Linked DNA regions of Parabacteroides chongii. The protein of the gene in region 1 binds, or shares a complex with, the protein of each later gene. Links are inferred from orthologs where the notes say so. Each region holds a gene or a part of one and is shown in the gene's direction. Other genes may lie near its edges. The genes, in order: tsaD and tsaE.

The links.
Region 2: the proteins of tsaD (region 1) and tsaE are in contact, whole or in part, in a crystal structure (PDB 6N9A), measured with the Thermotoga maritima proteins. The link is inferred for Parabacteroides chongii from one-to-one orthologs. Residues at the interface, in WP_004082750.1 of Thermotoga maritima: Cys10, Asp11, Arg49, His50, Leu82, Gly84, Gly135, Gly136, Glu154, Thr155, Leu156, Asp157, Asp158, Ser159, Glu162, Asp165, Lys166, Arg169, Leu170, Tyr175, Lys213, Thr214, Leu217, Tyr218, Gln221, Arg222, Asn324; in WP_004082108.1 of Thermotoga maritima: Leu37, Gly38, Lys46, Lys57, Val59, Lys60, Ser61, Thr63, Phe64, Thr65, Leu66, Met67, Val69, Pro71, Tyr82, Arg83, Leu84, Asp86, Asp88, Phe89, Asp93, Ile128, Asp130, Glu131, Arg134.

What each region holds. Positions count from the first base shown.
Region 1 is NZ_CP120849.1:5,174,664-5,186,970, reverse strand. Bases 5,522-8,474 are described here. They hold tsaD (tRNA (adenosine(37)-N6)-threonylcarbamoyltransferase complex transferase subunit TsaD), read left to right. Parts: upstream 5,522-6,464; coding sequence 6,465-7,484; downstream 7,485-8,474. Other genes in these bases: P3L47_RS19810 (CinA family protein), read left to right, coding at 8,022-8,474; P3L47_RS19815 (hypothetical protein), read left to right, coding at 7,666-7,905; P3L47_RS19825 (translocation/assembly module TamB domain-containing protein), read right to left, coding at 5,522-6,321. Outside these bases: mtgA (monofunctional biosynthetic peptidoglycan transglycosylase), read left to right, coding at 1-343; lipoyl(octanoyl) transferase LipB, read left to right, coding at 289-954; P3L47_RS19830 (tRNA-dihydrouridine synthase family protein), read left to right, coding at 954-1,889; more of P3L47_RS19825, read right to left, coding at 1,849-5,521; more of P3L47_RS19810, read left to right, coding at 8,475-8,504; P3L47_RS19805 (Crp/Fnr family transcriptional regulator), read left to right, coding at 8,497-9,051; P3L47_RS19800 (MATE family efflux transporter), read left to right, coding at 9,139-10,491; P3L47_RS19795 (BRO-N domain-containing protein), read right to left, coding at 10,510-11,367; P3L47_RS19790 (SGNH/GDSL hydrolase family protein), read right to left, coding at 11,394-12,307.
Region 2 is NZ_CP120849.1:1,195,037-1,207,253, forward strand. Bases 3,284-6,146 are described here. They hold tsaE (tRNA (adenosine(37)-N6)-threonylcarbamoyltransferase complex ATPase subunit type 1 TsaE), read left to right. Parts: upstream 3,284-4,436; coding sequence 4,437-4,856; downstream 4,857-6,146. Other genes in these bases: porX (T9SS response regulator signal transducer PorX), read left to right, coding at 3,284-4,357; P3L47_RS04830 (immunity 17 family protein), read left to right, coding at 4,860-5,072; P3L47_RS04835 (hypothetical protein), read left to right, coding at 5,122-5,991; rnr (ribonuclease R), read right to left, coding at 6,068-6,146. In the rest of the region: P3L47_RS04815 (hybrid sensor histidine kinase/response regulator transcription factor), read right to left, coding at 1-2,503; more of porX, read left to right, coding at 2,807-3,283; more of rnr, read right to left, coding at 6,147-8,248; P3L47_RS04845 (SMP-30/gluconolactonase/LRE family protein), read right to left, coding at 8,354-9,277; P3L47_RS04850 (hypothetical protein), read left to right, coding at 9,776-10,906; P3L47_RS04855 (DNA topoisomerase IV subunit B), read left to right, coding at 10,916-12,217. UniProt on the Escherichia coli protein: Required for the formation of a threonylcarbamoyl group on adenosine at position 37 (t(6)A37) in tRNAs that read codons beginning with adenine.

The sequences.
Region 1 (12,307 bases):
GGAGGTCTATCTGAACTCCATCGAGATGGGCGACGGTATTTATGGAGCAGAAGCGGTAGCCAAGGCCCATTTTAAGAAGCAGGCTTCTCGGTTAAATCGCGAGGAGGCTGCGTTGATCGCTGCATCTTTGCCGAATCCCAGGAAATTTAATTCCGGTAAACCTTCTCCCTATATGTTGAAACGACAGGGACAAATCCTTTCCCTGATGGGTAAGTTGTTGAAGATACAGATGGGTTACGGAGCCGGTGAGATCGATAATACGAACGGAAAAATAAAAAAGAGAAAGAAATGGAGAGCTTCACTTTTCACGACCTCGGACGCATTGATTATGCAGATGCGCTAAAGGTTCAGACAGATGCTTTTGAAACCTTGCTTCAGGCAAAGAAGGAGGGAGGCAGCGAAGAAAATAAGTTGTTCTTCTGCGAACATCAACCCGTGCTGACGATCGGAAAGAGCGGGAAAGATGCCAATCTCCTGATACCGGAACAACTGTTGCAGCAGCGTGGCGTCTCTTTCTACCATATCAACCGGGGAGGGGATATTACCTATCACGGCCCCGGGCAGATAACCGGTTACCCGGTCTTCGACCTGGAATATTGGCAGTTGGGACTCAAACTGTATATCCATCGGCTGGAAGAGGTCATTATTCGTTTCCTCGCCCTTTACGGGATACGCGGAGAACGTCTCGACGGTGCTACCGGCGTATGGATCGATCCGGATGTAAAAGGACGTGCCCGCAAGATCTGTGCGATCGGAGTAAAGAGCAGCCGGTTCGTTGCTATGCATGGTTTTGCCCTGAATATCAATACTGACCTGAGTTATTTTTCCCTGATTAACCCTTGTGGGTTTACGGATAAAGGTGTGACCTCGCTGGAGAAAGAATTAGGGGAAAAGCAGGATTTCAAACAAGCTAAAACACAGCTTCATTCATTATTTTCAGAACTGTTCCCCTGATGGAGTACAAGATACATTTTGCCCCTTTGCAAGGCTATACGGATGCCGTGTACCGGGAAGTGCATGCACAGGTATTCGGAGGAGTCGAAGCCTACTATACCCCTTTTGTGCGGGTGGAGAAAGACGGTTTCCGGAACAAGGATCTTCGGGATATAACGCCCGGCAGGAATGTAGCTACTCCGGTCGTTCCCCAGTTGATAGCGGCCACGCCTAACGAATTCCGGCGTCTGGTAACTTTATTTCTCGGACAAGGATACCGGCAGGCAGATATCAATATGGGGTGCCCTTTCCCGATGCAGGCGCGTCTTCACCGCGGAGCAGGTATCCTGCCTCATACGGGAGATGCTGCCGCCCTGTTGCAGACAGCCCGTGAATTTCCGGAAATGAATTTCTCTGTCAAGCTCCGGTTAGGATGGGATTCACCGGACGAAGTCTTTGCTTTGCTTCCCTTTATCGATTCGTTGCCGCTTACACATGTGACTTTGCATCCCCGGATAGGGCGGCAACAGTACAAAGGGCATGTGGATATGGACAGCTTTACCCGTTTCTACGAAGCATGTGCACACCCGCTTTTCTATAACGGCGATCTGAACTGTCCGGCCGATATCGACCGGATCATTCGCTTGTATCCCCGGTTGAGCGGGGTGATGTTGGGACGCGGCTTATTGTCTTCCCCCTGGCTGGCGAAGGAATATATGGCAGGAAAGGAGCTGCCGGACACGGAAAAGAAAGCCGGACTGTTCCGTTTCCATACACTTTTATTTGAGAAATACAGCGCCATACTTGAAGGCGGAGAGCACCAGGTGCTTGCCAAAATGAAAACTCTTTGGGATTACCTCTTGCCGGACGCAGAAAAACGTTTGCGGAAGAAAATACTTAAAAGCAACCAGTTATCTACTTATCAGCAGGCGGTAAAGGAGTTGTTACAGCCGTAGTATCCGTCTTTGCCGGCGAGATAGTATCAGCCGGAGCAAGCGGCACGATCGGCAGCAGTCTTTTCCGTCGGCGGAAGAACTCGGAAATGTTACTGAAGTCTTTCCTGAACATGACACCTACCCCCTGGGTCGTTAAGGCCCGGTTCAGATACTTATACATATCATTGGCATGGTTGTAAGCTTTCAGACGGATTTCTCCGCTTGGGGTCAGCTTATACTCCAGGTCAAATTCACCGACGAAGTCGTTCTTCCCCTGGTTCATATTATTTCTGTATCCGAAACTACCGTTGAATAACAGGCGATTGTCTAGTAATTGGCTGGATAGCAACATTTCCACTTCCGTATCTTGTATGCCGTCATCGCTGGTGCGGATGTTCGTACCGATCTGTACCTTGTCCGTCAAGCTGTTGAGTATGCTCGACAGTTGGGAGGAGATGGCGGAAGAAGCCACGGCGCTAAATTCGCTCGAACGGTAGGCGTTCTGGCTGTATTCAGGGGTGTAGAATTTGTTCAGCACCAGGAGGTAGATAATTTGGCGCGTCATCATGTCTTCCGTATCGACCAACGCTTTCATCTGACGTTCTATTTCTTCGTTTGAACCGGGAAGTTCCAGGTCGAACGAGATAGCTGGGCTGCGTAACATGCCGTCGAGGTTAAGTACGCAGTTGACGGGTATGTTGGTTCGCGGACTTTCCAGTGCCAGGTTTTCATCCAGGTCGCGCAGGTTGGCAGTTACATTATAAATGGCATTTATTTGCATCGTGGCATTGAACGGGTCGCCCCGGAAGTCGATGGAGCTGCCTTCACGTATCTTAAAGTCCTTATGGATGATCTGTTGCAAGCTGAAATTATAGTTACCCTTGATGATGCCCATGTTTCCATACATGCGTAAATCAGTCTTTGTCCCATATTCTATCTGCATGCTTCCGCTGCAATTACCGGTGATCTTATCTCCGGCAATTGGATCCATGATCAGCTCGATATTGGCATCAGGTGTAATATCGAGCAGGAAGTTCATACGCATTTCAGCACCTTCTTCTTCGTTGGTGGCAGCCATTTTCAGGGAATCGGGCGAGATTGTCCCGTTGGCAATCGATTCCTTTAACTGTTTCTTATCGACGAATGTGATAAAATCATATTCGGCAGCCGTTGTATTGTTTATGAAGTCGAGTGTGATGGCCGTTTTGGGATCGTTTCGCATATTGATGTCGAAGTTGATCAGCTTGTCATTTCCTTTGATCGACGCCGATCCGCTACCGAAGACTGTTCCGTAAATCAACGGATTTTGCTTGCGGGTCGCATTAAACACCAACATATTGTTTGTCTTGACATTCACGTCGAAACTGACATCTTTGAAATGATTGTGATAGACACTCATGTTGACGATACCCGGATTACCGAACTCGTCATGGACGGTCAGGTTCCGCATATTGATGGAACCGGCATCCAGATGGATGGAGTCGGAGAAGGTATAATACGTATTCGTATATTCGATGCCCAGCCCGCCGTCCAGCACATACGCATCTCCCTCGACAGTCAGCGACTTGAACGGACCGTGCAGGTGGACGTTTCCGAAACCCCGTCCTTTCATATTCTTAGCCACCTTTTCCACAAAGGGGTGGAGAAATCCCAGATTGATATCGTTGGCTCCGAAGAATAAGGACAACCCGGCATTCTGTCCTACCGGGAAGATGTAACCGCTTACGTCGGTCCATGTCGTATCGTTCTTATAGATACTGCCGAGCATCAGGATACCCTTTTGCTCATCGTCCCATTCGCTGAAAAGGTTCAGCCTGCCCAGCGGTGTCTGGTTGAATGAGAAGTCTTTTATCTCCAGATCGGTGTTCAGCATACGACTGCCGTACAGGTCGCTTATATTAAATGTACCTGTCGCTTTCCCGGCAAATTGCAATACCGGGATATTCAGTATATCGAAAATGTATTTGAGTTCGACCTGTTTCAGGTCCATCAAAAGCGTATCCGATGGATTTTTGGAGATGTTTCCGTCCAGCAGCAACGATTGTTTCTCATTGCCTACCCGGAATTTACGGATACCTATCTGCCCGTCGGAAATTACAATATTCGAGGGATGGATGGTCCACAAAGAATCGTTCAGCACCAGTTGGCTCTCCTTGACGGAAATATCGGTTCGCAGGGTAGAAGGCCTCTTTTCCTGTTCTTTTTCAGTGAAGAGGGCAGACGCCGACAGCTCGGCACGGAACACCTTTTCCTTATTGTTCGCCCAGCCGATCAGCGTATTGATCCGGTTGTCGCGGGCATCCGCTTTCAGGTCGAGGTAGTTACGAAGTCCTTTCAGGTTGTAGTTGGTTGCCCTCAGTTGCAGGTTGATATTATCCTGCGGGTTGTCGCAAGTCAGGTAACCGGATTCGAACAGGGAGTTTCCCAGTTTGAATTTAGGGAGGAAAGCCTCGATGCGGAATTTATTATACAAGTTATTGTAGTGTCCGGTGATGCGTGCCTGGTTGACCATCGTCACCGGCAGTTTGAGTGTTTCGGATATCTTTTCCGTATTCTCTACTGTCAGCAACAGCGAGAAATTGTTCTCTTCTACTTCTTTTTTCTTCTGCGTCGCATTGATCAGTGCTGGGATATATCCTTTGAAAGTGTTCATAAAACTCGGTACGATCGTGGTAAAGGAGTATGCACCGGTAACCTCTCCGTTCAGGATATCGGACGAGATAGTCAGATGGCGGTCCAGTGAATGTCCGGATGCCGTTACCTGGAATTTTTTCAGGAAGAAGCTGCTTGGAGCCGTCAGGAACGAAAGGCTGTCTATCGTGATATTACCTTCCAGGTTATCGATATTATTCCCCGTAAAATCGGCATTCAGGGATAGCGAGATATCCGGCGATTCATATTTGTCGATCAGGTTGAGGCTGTCGGGACGAAAATGTTCCAAATTGGCGGTGAAGTTGAACATAGAGTTCTTCCCCTCGTGGCGGAACATACCCTGGGCATGCAACTTCCCGTTCGGGTCGTTCACCTGTACCATGCCGTCGAAGCTGTTCTTTTTGAAATTTCCGGACAGCTGGATATCCTCGTACTTGTATTTTTTGAACTCGAACTCGTTGATGTTCGCTTTAATATTTCCGAAGAAACTGCTGTTGTTGTAGCGTTTGGCATCCAGCGAGATGCTCAGGCGGGTGTTCCCGTAAGGGTTGCCATCGTTGAACAGTTCGTTCAGATGCAGGCCGGAGGTAGAAATATGTCCTTTCAGGTATGCCGCAACATTGTTTTCTTTGTCTGTACCGAATATCATGTCGGTCTGCACCGAACCGATCGCCGAAGAGAACTTTCCGAACGCCACCAGGTTATCGAAGAAGCCGGATATCTCTCCGGTAAAATTGATCGTACCCAACCTGACGATAGGATCGGGCAGCACGACCGGCTTCTTGTTGAAATTGTTTACCAGGCCCGCCAGTCCGTCGGTCGTGATATACATCTTGTTTACCTGTCCGAAGATATAGGCATCTTCTGGATGGCTGATCCCTTTCAGGTCCATTTTTCCGATAAACAGCATCTTGTCGCTGTAACGGATTGTCAGCCGTTGCAGGTTGATATTGTTGACGGAGCCGGACGCTTCTGCCGATAATTCGATGGTCTCAGTGAAGTTGCTGAAAGCCGGGACGAAAGGAGAGAGGTCTTTCAGACAGATTTGCGACGGGGAAATATTCAATTCCAACGGGGCATGGTTTAGCAGCTCGGAAGCGTTCTTTACTTCCTGCATGTCGATCTTTGCCCGGCTGATTTTCAAATCCGTTTCCGGTAGTTTTATTTCGAAATTGTTGATGAAAGCACTGTCGCGGTTGCTGATAACGTTCATCGACAGTTTATTCAGCGTAAGGCCGGAAGCCTCGTCGAAGCTCATCTTTTTGATGTTGGCGTTCAGGCTGTCCTTGTTGAAGGCCTTCATGGAAATCTTCGCACTCAGGTTTTTGATAGCCACATGTCTGGCGTTGAATTTTCCTGGCGTTTCGGCCTCGCTTTGCACGTCGTACCGGAAGTTTCCCCGGCGGATCAGGATCGAGTTGAAACGCAGGTCGATATTCGGATTCTTCTTGATCGTGTCCCTGCTGGCAAAAGCATCCAGCACGAACTGGAGATTGAGCGGACTTTCGGGTGTCTTTTTTTTGAGATTGACGGAAAAACCGAATAGCCGCACGGTAGTGAAAACGAATTTTCCTTTAAACAACGGAAGAACTTCAAAGCCCGCCGCTACATGATTGGCTTCGAATAATGTCTGACCTTCCTGATCTTCGAGGTATAAGTTGTCAAGGACCAAACGGTTGAACCATTCGATATTCACATTTCCTATCTTTACGGGCACACCGAGATGGCCGGATAATTCGGTCGATGCAATGTCGGAAACCTGATGTTGGATGTAGGGTATCTTCAACAAGATAAAGGGCATCGCATAGAATATCCAGAACAAAACAAGTAGGGTAATGATTATGTATTTGAGTCCTCTGATATCTTTACTATATTTTAAACGCAAATCTACAACAATATCGCGATAGAATTCATTAAATTTGCACAAAAAAACGAGAGAAGAGTATGAGTGTAACAATATTGGGGATAGAATCATCCTGTGATGATACTTCCTCTTCCGTAATACGCGACGGCGTGATGCTGTCGAATGTGATAGCCAGTCAGGCGGTTCACGAAGCATATGGTGGCGTGGTTCCCGAGCTGGCTTCACGCGCACACCAGCAGAATATCATCCCGGTGGTGGCAGAGGCTATCAAGCGTGCAGGTATCGATAAGTCGGAACTGAGCGCCGTTGCGTTCACGCGCGGGCCGGGGTTGATGGGATCTCTGCTGGTCGGAACCTCCTTTGCCAAAGGGTTTGCGGCTTCTTTGGACATCCCGATGATCGAGATCAACCATTTGCAGGCGCATGTACTGGCTCACTTTATCAAGGAAACGCCGGAAGACGATCATGCTCCCTCGTTCCCGTTCCTGTGTTTGCTGGTGTCGGGCGGTAACTCGCAGATCATCAAAGTAAATACTTATAACGACATGGAGGTGATAGGGCAGACGATAGACGACGCAGCGGGCGAAGCCTTCGATAAATGTGCGAAGGTGATGGGGCTGGGTTATCCGGGTGGTCCGGTGGTGAACCGCTTGGCCAACGAAGGAAATCCGAAAGCCTTTACTTTCAGCAAACCGCATATTCCGGGATACGATTATAGCTTCAGCGGGCTGAAGACTTCTTTCCTCTACACCTTGAGGGATAAGCTACAGGAAGATCCGGACTTCATCGAAAAGAATAAACGTGACCTTTGTGCCTCTCTTCAGTCGACAGTGATCGATATCCTGATGGGTAAGTTGCGCAAGGCAGCGAAAGACCTGAATATAAAAGAGGTGGCGGTGGCCGGCGGTGTTTCGGCAAACTCCGGTTTGCGTGATGCCTTCCTCGACCATGCGAAGCGGTATGGTTGGAAAGTGCATATCCCGAAGTTCGCGTTTACTACAGACAACGCGGCGATGGTTGCCATCACTGGTTATTATAAATTCCTCGATAAGGATTTTTGTCCGATGGACGCTGTTCCGTTCTCACGGGTGGTTATTTAAATTACTTTTGGCTTGATCCAAAAGTAATCAAAAGATCAAGGCTGCACCGGCTTCGCTGCTACGGGTGAAGACTACGCTTGAAAAATCCGAAACTCGCTGCGCTCAGACAGCGGATTTTTCCGGGCCGCTTCGTCTTCCCCCTTCGCTTACGCTCACCCGCTGAGGCCTTTCAGAGAGCGCTTTGCGCTCTTTGAGGATTGCCGATACCGACACCTTTAAAACAGGCGGTATCGGCAATTCTAAGAGGAAGCTTTGCTTCCTATGTCAGGCTTCAGCTGGTGAGCGTAAAGCGCAGCAGCCGGAGAGAGCGCCCGGAGCATCTACCGTAGGGGTCGTTCGTGAACGACCCTTACCTATCGACAGCAAACGTAGGATGCGGAGTAGCGAGGCAGGTGCAGCCTTGAAAAGCCCGGTTAAGTGAGTGCATATCCAAGCTCGCTTGGATATGCCGAACGATAGGGCTTTGGCCGTCTGGACGGCAACTTTTGGTTACTTTTCTTTCAAGAGAAAAGTAACATTCAATTAGATAAAAACAATATGAATTCAATAAGCGAACAATTAGGCAAACTTCTTCGAACGAAGAAGTTGTCGATGGGGACGGCGGAAAGCTGCACGGGTGGCCGGATAGCCAATATGATCACGCTGGTGGCAGGTAGCTCCGATTATTTTGTCGGGGGAGTTGTCTCTTACAGCAACGAAGTGAAACAGCATGTATTGGGTGTTTCGGAAGAAAGTCTTCGCCAGCATGGGGCCGTCAGCCGCGAAGTGGTGGAACAGATGGCGCAGGGAGCGATCCGTACCCTCGGATGCGACTGTGCTGTAGCGACTTCCGGTGTTGCAGGACCCGGCGGAGGAACCCCGGAAAAACCGGTCGGCACGGTTTGGATCGCCGCAGCCCTGAAAGGTGAAATCGTCTCACATTGTTTTCATTTCGGAACGGTCAGGGCGGAAAATATACAGGCGGCGGCGGATGCTGCGTTGACCCTGTTATTGGACTTGTTACAAAAACAGTATGGATAAATTCATAGAACAACAGCGGGCGGTTTATCCCATGTCCGACGAAGCGATCCGGTTGCTGGTCGACGAGATGGAGGAGGTGGCTTTCTCGAAAGGAGAACTTTCGACGAGGGAAGGCGACCGCGACCCGTTTGTCAGGTTCGTCAAAGAGGGATTGGTCCGGGCATATGTCGAACTGGATACGAAAGATATCACCTTATGGTTTGCCAGCGACAGCGAAATGATCAATTTCGTTTACCGCGACATCTCGGTCTATAACGTGGAGATGGTGGAGGATACCGTCCTGTTCCGCATCCCTGCCACGAAACTGGACAAACTTTTCGAACAGTCGCACGATATCGCTATCTGGGGATTGAAGCTGCTCGACTATTACCTGCGGGAATATGAGAACTATTTTATCAACGACAGTTGGAGTGATGCCCGCGAACAATACGAGAGTCTGATGCACTCGCGCCCGGATCTGTTCCAGCGAGTGCCGTTGAAACATATCGCTTCCTACCTGCAGATCACGCCGCAATCGTTGAGCCGTATCCGTTCCTCTTCTAAATAAAAAGAGCAAACCGAAATTATCTTATGGTAATTTTTCTCTGAAAAGACCTCCTTACCTTTGTAGCCGGAACCAAAAGCAAGTTGTTTTATGAGTAAGGAAAAAGCTCTCTTCCGCCAGGAAAGAGAGAGGTTATTGTTGACAGGTGAGATTCCCCGGTTATTTACAAAGTATGCACTTCCCGGCGTGGCGGGACTATTATTTCTGGGTATCCAGTCCGTGATCGACGGGATTGTGCTCGGACGGTTTGTGGGCGCTAATGCGCTGGCTAGTGTGAATCTGATCTTACCGTGTTATAGTTTGATCTCGGCGTTTGCCATCGTGATGGGCATCGGGGGACAGACGATTGTCAGTATCAGTCTGGGAAAAGGTGATAAGCAGGAAGCGGACAACGCGTTGCGTTCGGTATTCCTGTTCCTGATTGCCATGTCTTTGGCGGTGAGCCTGTTGATTTATTTATTTGCGGGAGAGATCGCTTCTTTCCTGGGGGCGAATGCAGTGTTGCAGGGGGATGCCGTAGGATATATCCGGGCATTGGTCCCTTTCTTCCCGTTTTTGTGTACGATGTTCTTCGGCGACTATATCATTAAGGCGATGGGGCATCCCTTGTATGCGACTTCGGTCATGGGGACGACCGTGATCCTGAATATTATTCTCGACCTCGTGTTCGTTGCCGTATTGGGTTGGGGCATGATGGGAGCCGGACTGGCGACCGGTATTGCCTTTACGATCGGTGCTTGCCTGAATGTGCCCCGGTTGTTTTCGCGTCACGAAGTCGTTGCCGTCCAACGTGGACGCTACAATTGGTGGCTGGTATGGAATGCTTTCTATAACGGGTCCTCGGAGGGTATGTCTGAACTGTCGGTAGCAATTACCGTTTTCCTCTTCAATATCACGATGATGAAGTATCTGGGTGAAAGTGGGGTGGCGGCGTTTACGGCAATCAATTATATCCTGTTTATCGGAACCACCATATTCCTGGGGATATCGGATGGTATCATACCTATTATAGGATATAACTACGGGGCGAAGAAGCAGGAACGTATCAAGTCGATCCTGGGACTTGCCGTGCGGGTTAATTCCGCGATCGGGATCGGTTTGTTCCTGGTATTGTTATTGTTCGGCGAACAGATTATCGGATTGTTTTTCAACGATCACAGCAACGAGGCCTTTGCTATTGCGTCGCGAGGTGTCTCGATCTATTGTTTTGCCTTTTTGTTGTGTGGTCTGAATATCCTGGCATCCAGCTATTTTACGGCTATCGGGAATGCGAAGATTTCGATCATTATATCAGCTTTGAGAGGACTCATATTCGTAGGAATCGGCATACTTGTCCTCCCCGCTGTATTCGGTATTGACGCCATCTGGTATGATATACCGATCGCTGAGATTTGCACGTTGTCAGTCTCTTACTGGCTGGTGCGCAGGTCGTTAAAGAGATAAGGTTGACATACTGGCAGCCTACTCTTCTTCAGTCTTTTCATTCTCTTTTTTGTCTTGTTGCAAAGACTGAATATTTTTGGCATTAAGAGGGGTGACAACTGGCTGTCCTGTCTTTTCCTCCAGCTCCAACCTGGCGTTGCGTGCTACTGTAGCTCCTTGTCGGGCTACTTCAGAGTGCTCATCGAAAGAGTCTGGACCTATGGCTTCCGAGATCTCTTTCGTTGAAAGCTCTGCAAGCATGTTTAGAACTAATTCTTTGTTAGTCATGTTATCACGCAGGTTCTCTTTCTTTAGGTTCTTGAATTGTTTGTATTCTTTTGCCGTTTTTCCCGCCCATGTCTTATAAATAATATCTGTAAGAGTAGCGAACTGTACGCCTTCTTCCAGGCCGTGACGTTTCCATTCATCAGTCAGGTCTTTACGTATCTCGATACTTTTAAGACGTTGGTTGATCCAATTGTCGGAATAGCCCAAACGTTTGTAATCGGTCATAGCCTGTTCGATGGATAATTCCGGGTCTTGCATCTGGTCAAGGCGCTCTTTTGCTACCTGAGCCATCCAGAGTTTAAAAGGCTCTGCCTTAGGCGAAGGGACAGACTGGATCAGGCGGAAAAGTTGCTCGGTGGTGGCTACGTCGGTTTTGTAGTATTTGCCATCACCAGAGGGCATTTTCAGTTGTACGATTTTAGCGTACAACTGACTTCCTTCTTTTGATAACTTACGTTTCAAGTCGCTCCAATAACGACGTGGGTTATCACTATCCGTCAATACGGCAATTACATCCACTATGGAAAAATACCATTCTTCCGTTTCGCTATCCCATACGGTGCGTACTTTTTTTTCTTCAAAGATTTTGATTGCATTTTGCTGTGTCATAACTTGCTGTCTTTATATCTGTTGCTTTAATCCTCGGCTATTGTTTTAGCTATTAACTGATACCCTTTTTCGTTCGGATGCAGGCCGTCGTTGAAAAGCGATTCGTCGATCTTGCCGGTGGGCAGGAGCAAGGTTGTTCCGGCATCGCTGAACAGGCAGTTTTCCTCGTTTGCCATTGTGCGGATTTGCAGGTTGATGTTTTTCACCCAATCCTCGTGTTCCCGGCGGGGAAGGATACCGATCACTTTAACCGTCGCTTTCGGTTGGCGGTTACGGATAGCTGTGATGAGGAAACGCAGACCTTCTACAATATCTTTGTCCGGGCTGATTCCCATATTGTTCGTTCCGATCATCAGGACAACCTTATCCGCTTCATATCCATCCAGCTCACCGTGGTAGATACGCCAAAGTACGTTCTCTATACGGTCGTAACCGTATCCCAGATTCTGGAATCCGGCCGGTTCCATGATCTTCTTCCAGCTTTTCGCACCGTTGCTTCTCGGTCCTGCCGGTTCTCCTCCCCAGAAATGAGTGATCGAGTTGCCGAGGATGACGGCTTTGGGTGGGTTTTGCTCGATATGCTTCAGGATGTCGCGGTGGCGGGTCTGCCATTCGTAATTGTTCGGTTCGCGACGTTGGGTAACAGGCTGAGTCGTCGGGCGGTCGCCTACCGGCAGCCGGAGGATGTCGCGTACTTTCTTTTCAACGGCTGTGGCCTGGTAGGTGGCTCCGAGGTCGGAAGGGTGTACATAGTCTACCCAGGCATCGGGCGGAAAGTTCAGCTCTTCATGTGTCAGGTAATACAGGTCTTTGACACCTGCTTGCAACAAGGCTTCGTATCCTTTGCGCGAAGCGGCGTTCAGGCGGGTATATAATTCGTATTGTCCTCGATTGCTGGGAGCGTTGCTGTATCCGGCATGTTCTACCAGGAGGATGGGAG
Region 2 (12,217 bases), 4.0 Mb from region 1 along the record:
ATTTTCGCTTTTGAATATGAAGGATACCTCGGATAATGGCGAATACGATAATGGCAGCCAGGATACAATATAAAAAGATCGCCCAGTTGGTCGCCCAGAAAGGAGGCATGATCGTTATCTTTAGTTTTATCGGCTCCTGCCCCCAAACACCGTCATTATTTTCTGCTTTCAACAGAAAGGTATAGGTTCCGGGAGAAAGATTGGTATAAGTAATATTTCGGTTTACCGCATCGATGGTAGCCCATTTTTTGTCGAAGCCTTCCATTATATACGAAAAGCGGTTCTTCTCCGGAAGAAAATAGCTAAGAGCCGCGATATTCAAAGAAAAACTACGTTCATCATATTGCAACGACAACTCGTTGCAATAGCTGATATCATCCTGCAGGATGATACGCCCGTTATATGGCTGTCCGGGCAAAATCTGATCATTCTGTACCAGGAAACCCGTAACGGCAACTGCCGGAGGATAGAAATTATATTTTATCCGGGAAGGATTAAAAACAGTCAGTCCGTTCGTTCCTCCGAAGATCAGTTCTCCTGAAGCAGAGCGGCATACACTGTTCCGGTTAAAAACACGACCTTGCACACCCTCATTCTCATAATAAGTGACACAATTAAACCGATATGTTCCGTCCTTCTTATAATGTGGGGTTAGCTGGAGTAAACCGTTCTTCGTCCCAAGCCACAAAACATAAGTATCATCTTCCCGGATAGACATAATATCGTTGTCAGGCAAACCATTCGTTTTATCCAGTTGATATAGTTTATCGTGGGAAGGGTCATAAACGGTCAGTCCGTTATTACTGCCGATCCACAACAGATTACGGCTATCCCGGTAAACTGTATTGATCGCTTTATCATTGAACACTTTCCCCCTGTTCATCTCCCCTTTAAAAGAAGATACACGCCCGCTTTTCGTATCGAGCATATTCACACCCAACGAGGTACCTATCAGTAATTCATCCTTATTACCTTTGGATATGGAATAAATATAATCGGAGCCCAATGGATTCTCCGGGTCACCCGAATGGAAATGTGACCATTCCCCCGTCTTCAGCTCCAGACAATCCATACCTCCTCCCAGCGTGCCGATCCAAAGATTGCCGACCTCATCTGCATAAAGACTGTATACACTGTTGTTCGATAACTCTTTCAAACTGTCGGTCTGAGGACGGTAATGTTTAAAACGGTTCCCGTCAAAACAATCCAGTCCACCGACATAAGTACCGATCCAGAGATTACCGCTGGCATCATTTTCCAGACAAACAACAATGTTACTGCTGATACTCGACGGATCAGCCGGATCATGGCGATACTTCCGGTATTGTCCGGTTGTCCGGTTATAATATAACAATCCGTTCCCGTTAGTCCCGATCCACAAATTCCCGGAACGATCTTCCAGGACGCAATTACAGTCATTGATCTCCGCATCCTCAGCCTCCATAACCGGATAACGGAGCGAACGGAACTTAAAGATACTTTCATGATAATAGTTAATACCGTTCTTGTAAGTACCTGTCCAGATAATTCCCGTATCATCCTTATATAAACTGATCACACTGTTTTGACTGATACTCCGCAGGTCGAACGGATTATTCTTCAGGTAACGGATCGTTTCCGTCTTCTTGTCCAGCAGATTCAGGCCACCATGATCGGCAGCAATCCAGATCACGCCTTCCGAATCTTCCTCCACTCCCCGTATCAGCGAAGAATTCAGGGGAAGAGGAGAAGAAGTATTATATTGTTTCCACCTGCCATTCCGCGGAGTGAAACGGTACAATCCCCCATAACTTTCCGGATCCGGATAAACCCAGATCTCGTTATCACTATCTACGAACAGCATGAATCGTCTGGCTTTACACGCCTTTTTCAGATGGTCGTTCTTCAAGATGGACTTTCCCTGCTGCAAATCGATCATCTCGATCACACCGGACGTATGGATCACATACAATATCTCTCCCTTCTGATATACATCGCACACCTGCCCTTCCGACGGATCAACCGGATAAACAACCGCTTTTCCGGTAGAATAATCATAGGCATACAATTGATTATCTGAAGTACTGAAAATCAATTGCAGGTCTTTCCCTTGAAAGACACCTGATATATTAGCAGGCAAACCCAATTCTTTCCGGGCCTCTTCCAATGTCAGAAATATATTTTTAACCGGATTATAGACTCCAACCTTTCCGTCTTCATAAGAGATCCACAGATTTCTGTCTGCCGTTTCCGTGATCTGGGTCACATAAGCTTCCGAAAATAGCGCACCGTCCACTTCATGCCGGAAGGCGCGGAACTCATAGCCGTCGAAACGGCTCAGTCCCGAACTCGAACCAAACCACATAAATCCTTTCCGGTCTTTATAGATACAGGTCACTTCATTAGACGATAACCCGTTGTTTACATCCAGACGGTTAAACAGGATTTTATTCTCTACCCCTTGTACGAGAGTAACCGTACAGAGTAAACAAACAATAATATATATAAATCGCGTTCTATTCATACAACAGTAATAGACTAATCGGTTTCATATCCTTTATCCCTGATAACAGGTTTACAAACTTATCATTTTTTGTCTGTACAGACAGGGGATATTTGTAACTTTTTACAGGTTATTTTGTTATTGTAATCAGAATATCAGGGATAATAAGTATTATTATTCACCTATTATCATGATATTTACAAAATAAAACACAAGGATATAAAAGACCGTAAAAAAACAGGGATCAATATACAAAACCGGAACAAGCATCGTTATTATGTAAACTATTCCGATTAAATTTGTAAGAAATAATTTAGGAAACATATGGCAGTAAAGAAAGACAGAGTACTTTGGGCAGATGATGAGATCGATTTGTTGAAACCTCACATTTTGTTTCTACAGGATAAAGGGTATGAAGTGATTCCGGTGATCAGCGGGCAGGATGCTATCGACTGTTGCCGGGAGCAATCGTTCGATATCATATTCCTGGACGAGAACATGCCGGGTCTGACCGGTTTGGAGACACTGGCACAGATCAAAGAAATCAACCCCAACGTTCCGGTCGTCATGGTTACCAAAAGCGAGGAAGAGAGCATCATGAACCAGGCTATCGGGAATAAGATTGCCGATTACCTGATCAAGCCGGTCAACCCGAATCAACTGCTTCTTTCCATCAAAAAGAACGTTCATAAAAATGTGATTATTTCGGAAACGACGACAGTCGGCTACCAGCAGGAATTCAACCGTATCGGCATGCAGATCAACGATTCGCTAACCACCGACGATTGGATGGAGCTATACAAGAAACTAGTTTACTGGGAGCTGGAGCTGGAAAGCAGCCAGGTACAAATGACCGATATGCTCCGGATGCAGAAAGAAGAAGCGAATAAAGCTTTCGGCAAATTCGTAAAGAAGAATTACGTAAACTGGATACAGAACCCAGCCGAGCGTCCTTTGATGAGTCCGGACCTGTTCAAGAAAAAAGTATTCCCGTTGCTGGATAACGACGAGAAGGTCTTTTTCATCCTGATCGATAACTTCCGTCTGGACCAGTGGCGCGTGGTAAAAGACCTGCTGGCTGAATATTTCACTTTCGATGAAGGATTATATTACAGTATTCTGCCTACTGCTACCCAATATGCACGCAATTCCATCTTCTCTGGCCTGATGCCTTTGCAGATAGAGAAAATGTTCCCGGATTTATGGGTGGACGAGGAAAGTGAAGAAGGCAAGAACCTGAACGAAGAACCTTTGATCCAGACACAGATCGACCGCTTCCGTAAGAAATATAGCTTCTCTTACAACAAAGTACACGATTCGCAATACGGAGAAAAGCTACTGAATATGATCTCTTCTCTGACACATAACCAGTTGAATGTCGTTGTCCTCAACTTCGTGGATATGTTGTCGCATGCCCGTACGGAAATGAAAATGATCCGTGAACTGGCGCAGAGCGAAGCGGCTTACCGCAGCCTGACCCGTTCCTGGTTTCAGCATTCCACCACTTTGGAGCTGTTCAAACGTATCTCCGACAAAGGTTATAAAGTAATTGTGACCACCGACCACGGGACCATTCGTGTCGACAACCCGATCAAAGTGATCGGTGACCGAAACACGAATACAAATCTCCGTTATAAAGTCGGTAAAAATTTGAATTACAACCCGAAGGAGGTACTGGAAATACGTGACCCGGAAAAAGTGGGCCTGCCCTCTCCTAACCTGAGCAGTAAATACATTTTTGCGATGAACGATGACTTCTTCGCCTATCCGAATAACTACAATTATTATGTTTCTTATTACAAGAATACATTCCAGCATGGCGGGATTTCGATGGAGGAAATGATGGTACCGTTTATCACCATGATACCAAAATAATTGAAAATTGAGAATTGAGAATTGAAAATTAATATACCTTTGCAGGTAGATTACAAATGATCAATAATCAACAGACATCATGAGTATTATCAAGATTGAGAATTTAGATACCATCCGCCAGGCTGCCAAAGAGTTCATTGCCGGAATGGATGACCGTACCGTTTTTGCTTTCCATGGTAATATGGGAGCAGGTAAAACGACTTTTATCAAAGCGATTTGCGAAGAGTTAGGAGTAGAAGATGTTATCAACAGTCCGACATTTGCTATCATCAACGAATACCGTAGTGATACGACCGGCGAACTGATTTATCATTTCGACTTCTACCGCATCAACAAACTGAGCGAAGCAGAAGACATCGGTACAGAAGATTATTTCTACAGCGGTGCCCTTTGCTTTATCGAATGGCCGGAAAAGATCGAAGATTTACTTCCCGGCGATGTGGTGGATGTAACGATCAGTGAAAATCCTGACGGCTCACGGACCGTAGAAGTAAAATAACCGATGGAACCGACCGATTATTTCCTGTTAGCTATCTTTATCGCTCTGGGAGCCTTCTCTCTGATCGCCGCTATCTTTAATTTCGACTGGTATTTTGAAACCAGCGGAGCAACTACCTTTGTCAACAAATTCGGCAGGAAAGGAGCACGTATCTTTTATGCCTTGTTGGGATCGGCATTGATCGGATGCGGCGTACTTGGTCTGATTTATTGGTAATAGAAAATATTACCAGCAAGCTTATTTATCTATCTAAAATAAAAGACCTATGAAAAGAACTAATTATGTTTACTATGTATTAGTATGTATGTTACTGTGCTTTACAGCCTGCGATAAAGACAAGTCATCGATAGAAGATGAAATCCCGGCTGCAATCAAGAGTGATTTCTCTAAACGGTCTCCTTCGGCAGAGATCACTACTTTCAATAATTATTCAAATAACATTTTCCTAATAAATTATATTGACCAGGAGCAAAATGAGGCATCCACTTGGTACGAGAATGAGAACTGGGAAATGACCTATACGCAGATCAGCGATATTCAGCGACTCCCATTTGAAGTCCTGAATGCTTTTATGGGTACTCAATATCGTGATGCAAAAGACATAGAAATATCTAAAACAGAGCGGACCGGAATAGACAAAGCCCTTTACATGATACACTTCCAGTATCGCTGGAAAGATGTAGAAAATGTAGAGCATTATGTTTTTATCAGTGAGGACGGACTAGTTCTATCAACGTTCACATGGAAGCCTAACGACACACGATGGTTTGTAAAACTACCTCAAGATCACTTTGATTTTATTGCGAGAAAATATAACGGAGCTGAAATAAAAGGATATGTAAACAATGCCGGAGAACATGAATATTTCATCCTCCACAATGATACCGTCAAATATGTAACTTTCAGAGGGACTGTTTCCACTGATTGGGGTTTTTGGAAAGAAACAAGATACGAACTTAACAAAAACACGAAAATCCCGGATAATGTGGCTACGGCACTGACACATATCGATCCGGATTTTACCTATACGAACCTCTATTATATAGAATCGAATGACGGGAACTGGTATTTCTTTCAGGACAAAACAAGGGATAACGAACTGGGCTATAATATCAGCGAAGACACCGCAGAATGACACCTTCCTTACAAATAAAAAAGCCAACTAACTCATTATGGATTAGTTGGCTTTTTTATTTATTGTTATCCGGTTCTTACTCCATCAACATAAAGTCCAATTGCTTGCGTTCCAAATTTGCATTTGCGATCTTCACAGTCACCGGGTCACCCAGGCGGAAGCGACGTTTCTTGCGACGGCCGATCAGGCTGTATGTTTCTTCATCCATGTCGTAGAAATCGTCACCGAGATCACGGATAGGCACAAGCCCTTCACATTTATTCTCGTTCAGCTCCACGTATAACCCCCATTCCGTAACGCCGGAGATCACACCATCGAACACCATGCCCAGCTTATCCTGCATGAACTCGACCTGCTTGTATTTGATAGAAGCACGTTCGGCATTTGCCGCCACCTGCTCCATCGTCGAGCAATGGTCGCATTTCTCTTCGTACTTCGCTTTTACCACGCTACGTCCGCCATCCAGATAGCGTTCCAGTAAACGATGCACCATCATATCCGGATAACGGCGGATAGGAGAAGTAAAATGCGTATAATATTCAAATGCCAGACCATAATGACCAATATTCTCTGTCGTATAACGGGCTTTCTGCATCGAACGGATAGCTAACGTCTCGATCAGGTTCTCTTCCGGTTTATCATGCACTTCATCCAGCAAACGGTTCAGATTGCGTGAAATATCTATCTTACTGCTTCCTTCCGTTTTCATCTTATAACCGAAGCGGCGGATAAAGGCGGCAAAGTTCTCCAGTTTGTCCGGATCGGGCAGGTCGTGGATACGGTAAACAAAGGTCTTCTTCGTCTTCCCTTTAGGTACTTTACCGACAAATTCAGCCACCGTACGGTTCGCCAGCAACATAAACTCTTCAATCAGTTTGTTGGCATCTTTCGATTCCTTAATATAGGTGCTGATCGGCTTTCCGGTCTCATCGATCTCGAAGCGAACTTCGAAGCGGTCGAAATTAACGGCTCCGTTTTGGAAACGTTTCTCCCGCAATTTTTTAGCCAACCGGTCCAATACCAGTATTTCATCTTTATAGTCACCTTCTCCCGTCTCGATCACCAGCTGTGCCTCCTCATACGTAAAACGGCGGTCACTCTTGATCACGGTACGTCCGATATGCGATTTCTTTACATTCGCCTCATCGTCCAGTTCAAAAACAGCAGAGAAACATAACTTCTCTTCATCCGGACGCAACGAACAGATCTGATTACACAAGCGTTCCGGCAACATCGGGATGGTACGGTCTACCAGATAAACAGATGTTGCCCGGCTTTCCGCCTCACGGTCGATCAGGCTTTCCGGTTTCACATAATGCGTTACATCAGCAATATGTACGCCCACTTCCCAAGAGCCGTTATCCAAATGGCGGATAGACAAGGCATCATCGAAGTCCTTCGCATCTTTCGGGTCGATGGTGAAAGTCAGAATCTGACGGAAGTCCTCACGCTTGGCGATCTCTTCCTCAGGAATGGCATCGGATATTTTATTTGCCGCTTTCTCCACATTCTCCGGATAGGTATACGGCAAACCGAACTCAGCCAGTATCGCATGCATCTCTGCCGTATTCTGACCGGCTACACCCAAAATGTCAACTACTTCACCCAGCGGATTCTTGGCTTCATCGGGCCATTCCACGATACGGACAATAGCCTTATCGCCGTTCTTTCCGCCTTTCAGTTTGTCTTTCGGGATAAATATATCGTTGGCAAGTGTCTTGTTCTCGGTGATCAGGAAGGCAAAGCCTTTCGTCACTTGCAACTTACCGACAAATGTCTTTTTCTGACTTTCCAGCACCTCGATCACTTCGGCTTCCGGTTCAGCTCCCTTGCGTTTAGCAAACAACTGCACCTTCACCTTGTCGCCGTCCATCGCATGTCCGGAATTTCGTTCTGCCACGAAAACCGGCGCACCACCGTCTTCCGGTATAAACGAGTTCTTCCCGTTGCTCCGACGTCCGAATGTTCCGATTGCAGTCGTACCGAGACCGTTATAGCGATAACGTCCGCGGTCTATTTCTGTAATAAAGTTCTCGGCAGAAAGATCATACAGCAGGTCTACCACCTGTAGTTTCTGTACCTGGCTTTCCACGCCGATCAGTTTGCTTATTTGTTTATAGTTAAATGGTTCCTTGGGAGAGGATTGAAAGACAGACATCACAGAATGAAGCATAGCTTCTTTCTTCATACGTTTTGCCTTATTCTTTTTCGGTTTATTTTCTTTATTATCCTTCTTCCCGGATTTGTTTTTCGTCATATATATCTTGTTATTTAATGAGAGAATCTCTTCCCTCCTGCAAAATAAACAATTATAACCTGTATTTTGTTTACAAACAGATTAAATGATTGCTTATTCTGTCTGTTACTTAAATTTGTAAGGCTTCGGTCCGCTTGTTCCGGGTTTACAAACAAAAAGACTGCCGCTAAGAGGGTATTCTTCCAATTGTTCCTTCGAAAGTCCGGCCCGTGCCGTTGTAATGTAGAGCGTATCCATATCCTTGCCCCCGAATGCACAGGAAGCGACGTTAGGAGCCGGAACTTCTACTTTTGCCAGCAGCTCGCCCGTGTAAGGGCAATAGCAGTACACACCGAAACCGCCCCATTGAGCCACCCATAAATTATCGTTGCCATCGATTGTCATTCCGTCAGGAGCACCCGAACCCGCCGGCAATGTGACAGCAATACCATCGAACAGGATCTCTCCCGACTTTTCATCATACCGGTAACGAGCCACCTTACCGGTCGGAGTATCATTATAATACATATACTTTTTATTCGCCGACCAAACAATCCCGTTAGAAATAGTCACCGCCTTCAACTTGGTCGTCACCGTACCGTCAGAATCAACTGTGTATAATGTCCCTGCATCTTTAGGAGCACCAAAACCCATTGTCCCTATCCACAAACGGCCAGCCGGATCACATTTGCCGTCGTTGCATCTGACTTTCCCCTCATGGTCGGGAATCGGAGCTACCGACGACAGACTTCCGTCATTCAGATTCACCCGTACAATCTCATCTTGAAGAGAAACGACAACCGTACTGTCTGTCTCCGGCACGACAGTCGAAACCATGCGATCAAATTCCCATGTTTTACAATCCTGCTTATCCGGATAATATTCATACAACGTCTGCCCTTCAATGTCTACCCAGAATAACGTATTCCTGTCCGGATGCCAGATAGAGCCTTCGCCGGTTGTTGCTTCCGCTTTAAATGCCAGGTCCGAATGAAGTTCTTTCGGAGTAAATTTACATGATGAGCCCGTGATAAGAGGTACTGTCAACATAATTATTTTGATTAAGTTTTTCATGGTGAATAATCTATTTCGCGCCTGTTATACATGCAAATATAATGGTAATTTAACAATCCTAGCTAAGAACAGCCAATTAATTACCCAAAAGAGGAGACTATTTATCCATATCGCATCCGGACAGGACACCGGGCCGGTTGGAGGTAGCTGCCGGAGTTGCCGGAATTTCCTGCTTAGGAAACTCCGGTTTCCCAGGCAGGAAACTCTAGTTCCCTCCGCAGGAAATTACAGTTCCCCGCGCAGGGAACTGGAGTTTCCAAAGCAAGGAACTACGAGGAAACTGTAATAAACTGGGAATCTGCCCACTAAGCATTTTCACAAAGTCCCTGTTGTAAAGGACTAAATCCGGCATATTTAAAAGTCGGAAAACAGGTCTCACCGAGACCTAAACGACTAATTAACAAATTAACTAAGTAGCGGATTATTAAGTAACGAATTAATTGTGTAAATTTGCCGTTCTAATTAAATGAACCAATGAGCGTAGTAATTAAAGAAGTTACCAGCAAAAAGGAACTGAAGAAATTCGTTAAGTTCAATATTGATTTATACAAAGGTAACCCCTATCATATACCGGGATTGATCGAAGAGGAGATGGTTACACTGGATAAGAAAAAGAATCCGGCATTCGAAGTTTGCGATGCCGTCTATTTTCTTGCCTATAAGGATGATAAGATTGTCGGCCGTATTGCCGGAATGATCAATCGTCGCAGTAACGAAGTGTGGAACCAGGAACGTGCCCGCTTCGGTTTCCTTGATTTCATCGATGATGCCGAGGTAGTCGATGCCCTGTTCGGTGCTGTTGAAAAATGGGCGAAAGAACAAGGGATGAAGGAGATACACGGGCCGATGGGATTTACCGATATGGATCATGAAGGGATGCTGATCGAAGGATTCGACCAACTCGGGACGATGGCTGCGATTTACAATTATCCTTATTACCCGAAACATATGGAACGTATCGGCTATGAGAAAGATCAGGACTGGCACGAGTTCAAGATATATATACCGGAAGGTATTCCCGAAAAACATCAACGTATCGGAGAGATCGTTAAAAAGAAATACGGCTTGAAAACCATGAAGTTCAAAAACACAAAGGAGATATGGCCGTATGCACAGAAGATATTCGAAACTTTGAATGCTGCTTACGCTCCATTGTACGGTTTTGCTCCGCTGACACAGAAGCAGATCGATTATTATGTGAAGCAGTATATCCCGATGATCCGTCTGGATCTGGTGACTCTTATTATCCGGGAAGAAGACGATACGGTAGTAGGTTTTGGAATTTCGCTGCCCAGTCTCTCGCATGCTATGCAGAAGGCAAAAGGACATTTGTTTCCTTTCGGATGGATACATCTGCTGAAAGCATTGAAAACGAAACCGAAAGTGATCGACCTGTATCTGACAGGCGTATTGCCGGAATATCAGAATAAAGGGGTAAATGCGTTGCTGTTCAACGATCTTATTCCCGTATATATCAATCTGGGAGTCGAATATGCCGAAAGTAACCCGGAGTTGGCAAGCAACAATGCCGTACAGGCCCAATGGGATTATTTCAAGCGTGAACACCATAAGACAAGAAGAGCTTTTATCAAAAAATTAAAATAAGGATTTTCTATGGAAGAACTGAATTCAACAATGCAACAACCGACAGCGTATAATGACGACGATATCAAGACGCTGGATTGGATGGAACATATCCGCCGGCGCCCAGGTATGTATATTGGTAAATTGGGAGATGGCAGCTATGCGGATGATGGTATCTATGTATTGCTGAAAGAGGTACTCGACAACTCTATCGACGAATACATGATGGGGTATGGCAAAACCATAGAAGTGACCGTGGAAGAAGGAACCGTCTCTGTCAGGGACTATGGCCGCGGTGTTCCTCTGGGAAAGGTGGTCGACGTTTCCAGCAAGATGAATACAGGTGCCAAGTACGACAGTAAGGCTTTTAAAAAGTCTGTCGGACTGAACGGTGTCGGTATCAAAGCCGTGAACGCCCTGAGCAGTTATTTCCTGATCACCAGTTTCCGTGACGGAGAATGCAAGCGGGTCGAATACAACAAGGCAATCATCACCGAAGAATCCGGTATCCAGCCGACTACCGAAGCAAACGGGACGCTAACCTATTTCATTCCCGACAAAGAGATTTTCAAGGAATACCAGTATAAGGACGAGTTTATCGAGAGCCTTCTGAAGAATTATGTCTTTCTAAACTCGGGTCTGACCATTATGTACAACGGGAAAAAGTTCCACTCACGTAACGGACTGGTCGACCTGTTGAATGAAAATATGACCACCGAACCTCTCTATCCGATCATCCACCTGAACGGAGAAGACATCGAGGTGGTTATCACCCATAGCAATCAATACGGCGAAGAATATTACTCTTTCGTGAACGGTCAGTACACGACACAGGGAGGAACGCATCTTTCCGCTTTCCGTGAAACGCTGGGACGTGTCATTAAAGAGTATTACAACAAGAACTTCGAATATTCGGATATCCGTGCGGGTATCGTTGCCGCCATCAGCATCAAGGTAGAAGAGCCGGTGTTCGAGAGCCAGACAAAAACCAAGCTGGGTTCCAAAGATATAGGTCCCGAAGGTCCGACTGTGGCTAAATTTGTCGGTGACTTTATCAAGAAAGAGCTGGATAACTATCTCCATAAGAACACCGATACTTCAGAAGCGTTGCTGCGTAAGATACTGGAGTCGGAAAAAGAACGCAAGGCCATTGCCGGCGTAACCAAACTGGCACGCGAAAGAGCCAAAAAGGCGAACCTGCATAATAAGAAACTGCGTGACTGTCGTATCCACCTGAATGATGCCAAAGGCGACCGTACGGAAGAAAGTTGCATCTTCATCACCGAGGGTGACTCGGCAAGCGGATCCATCACGAAGAGCCGCGACCCGAAC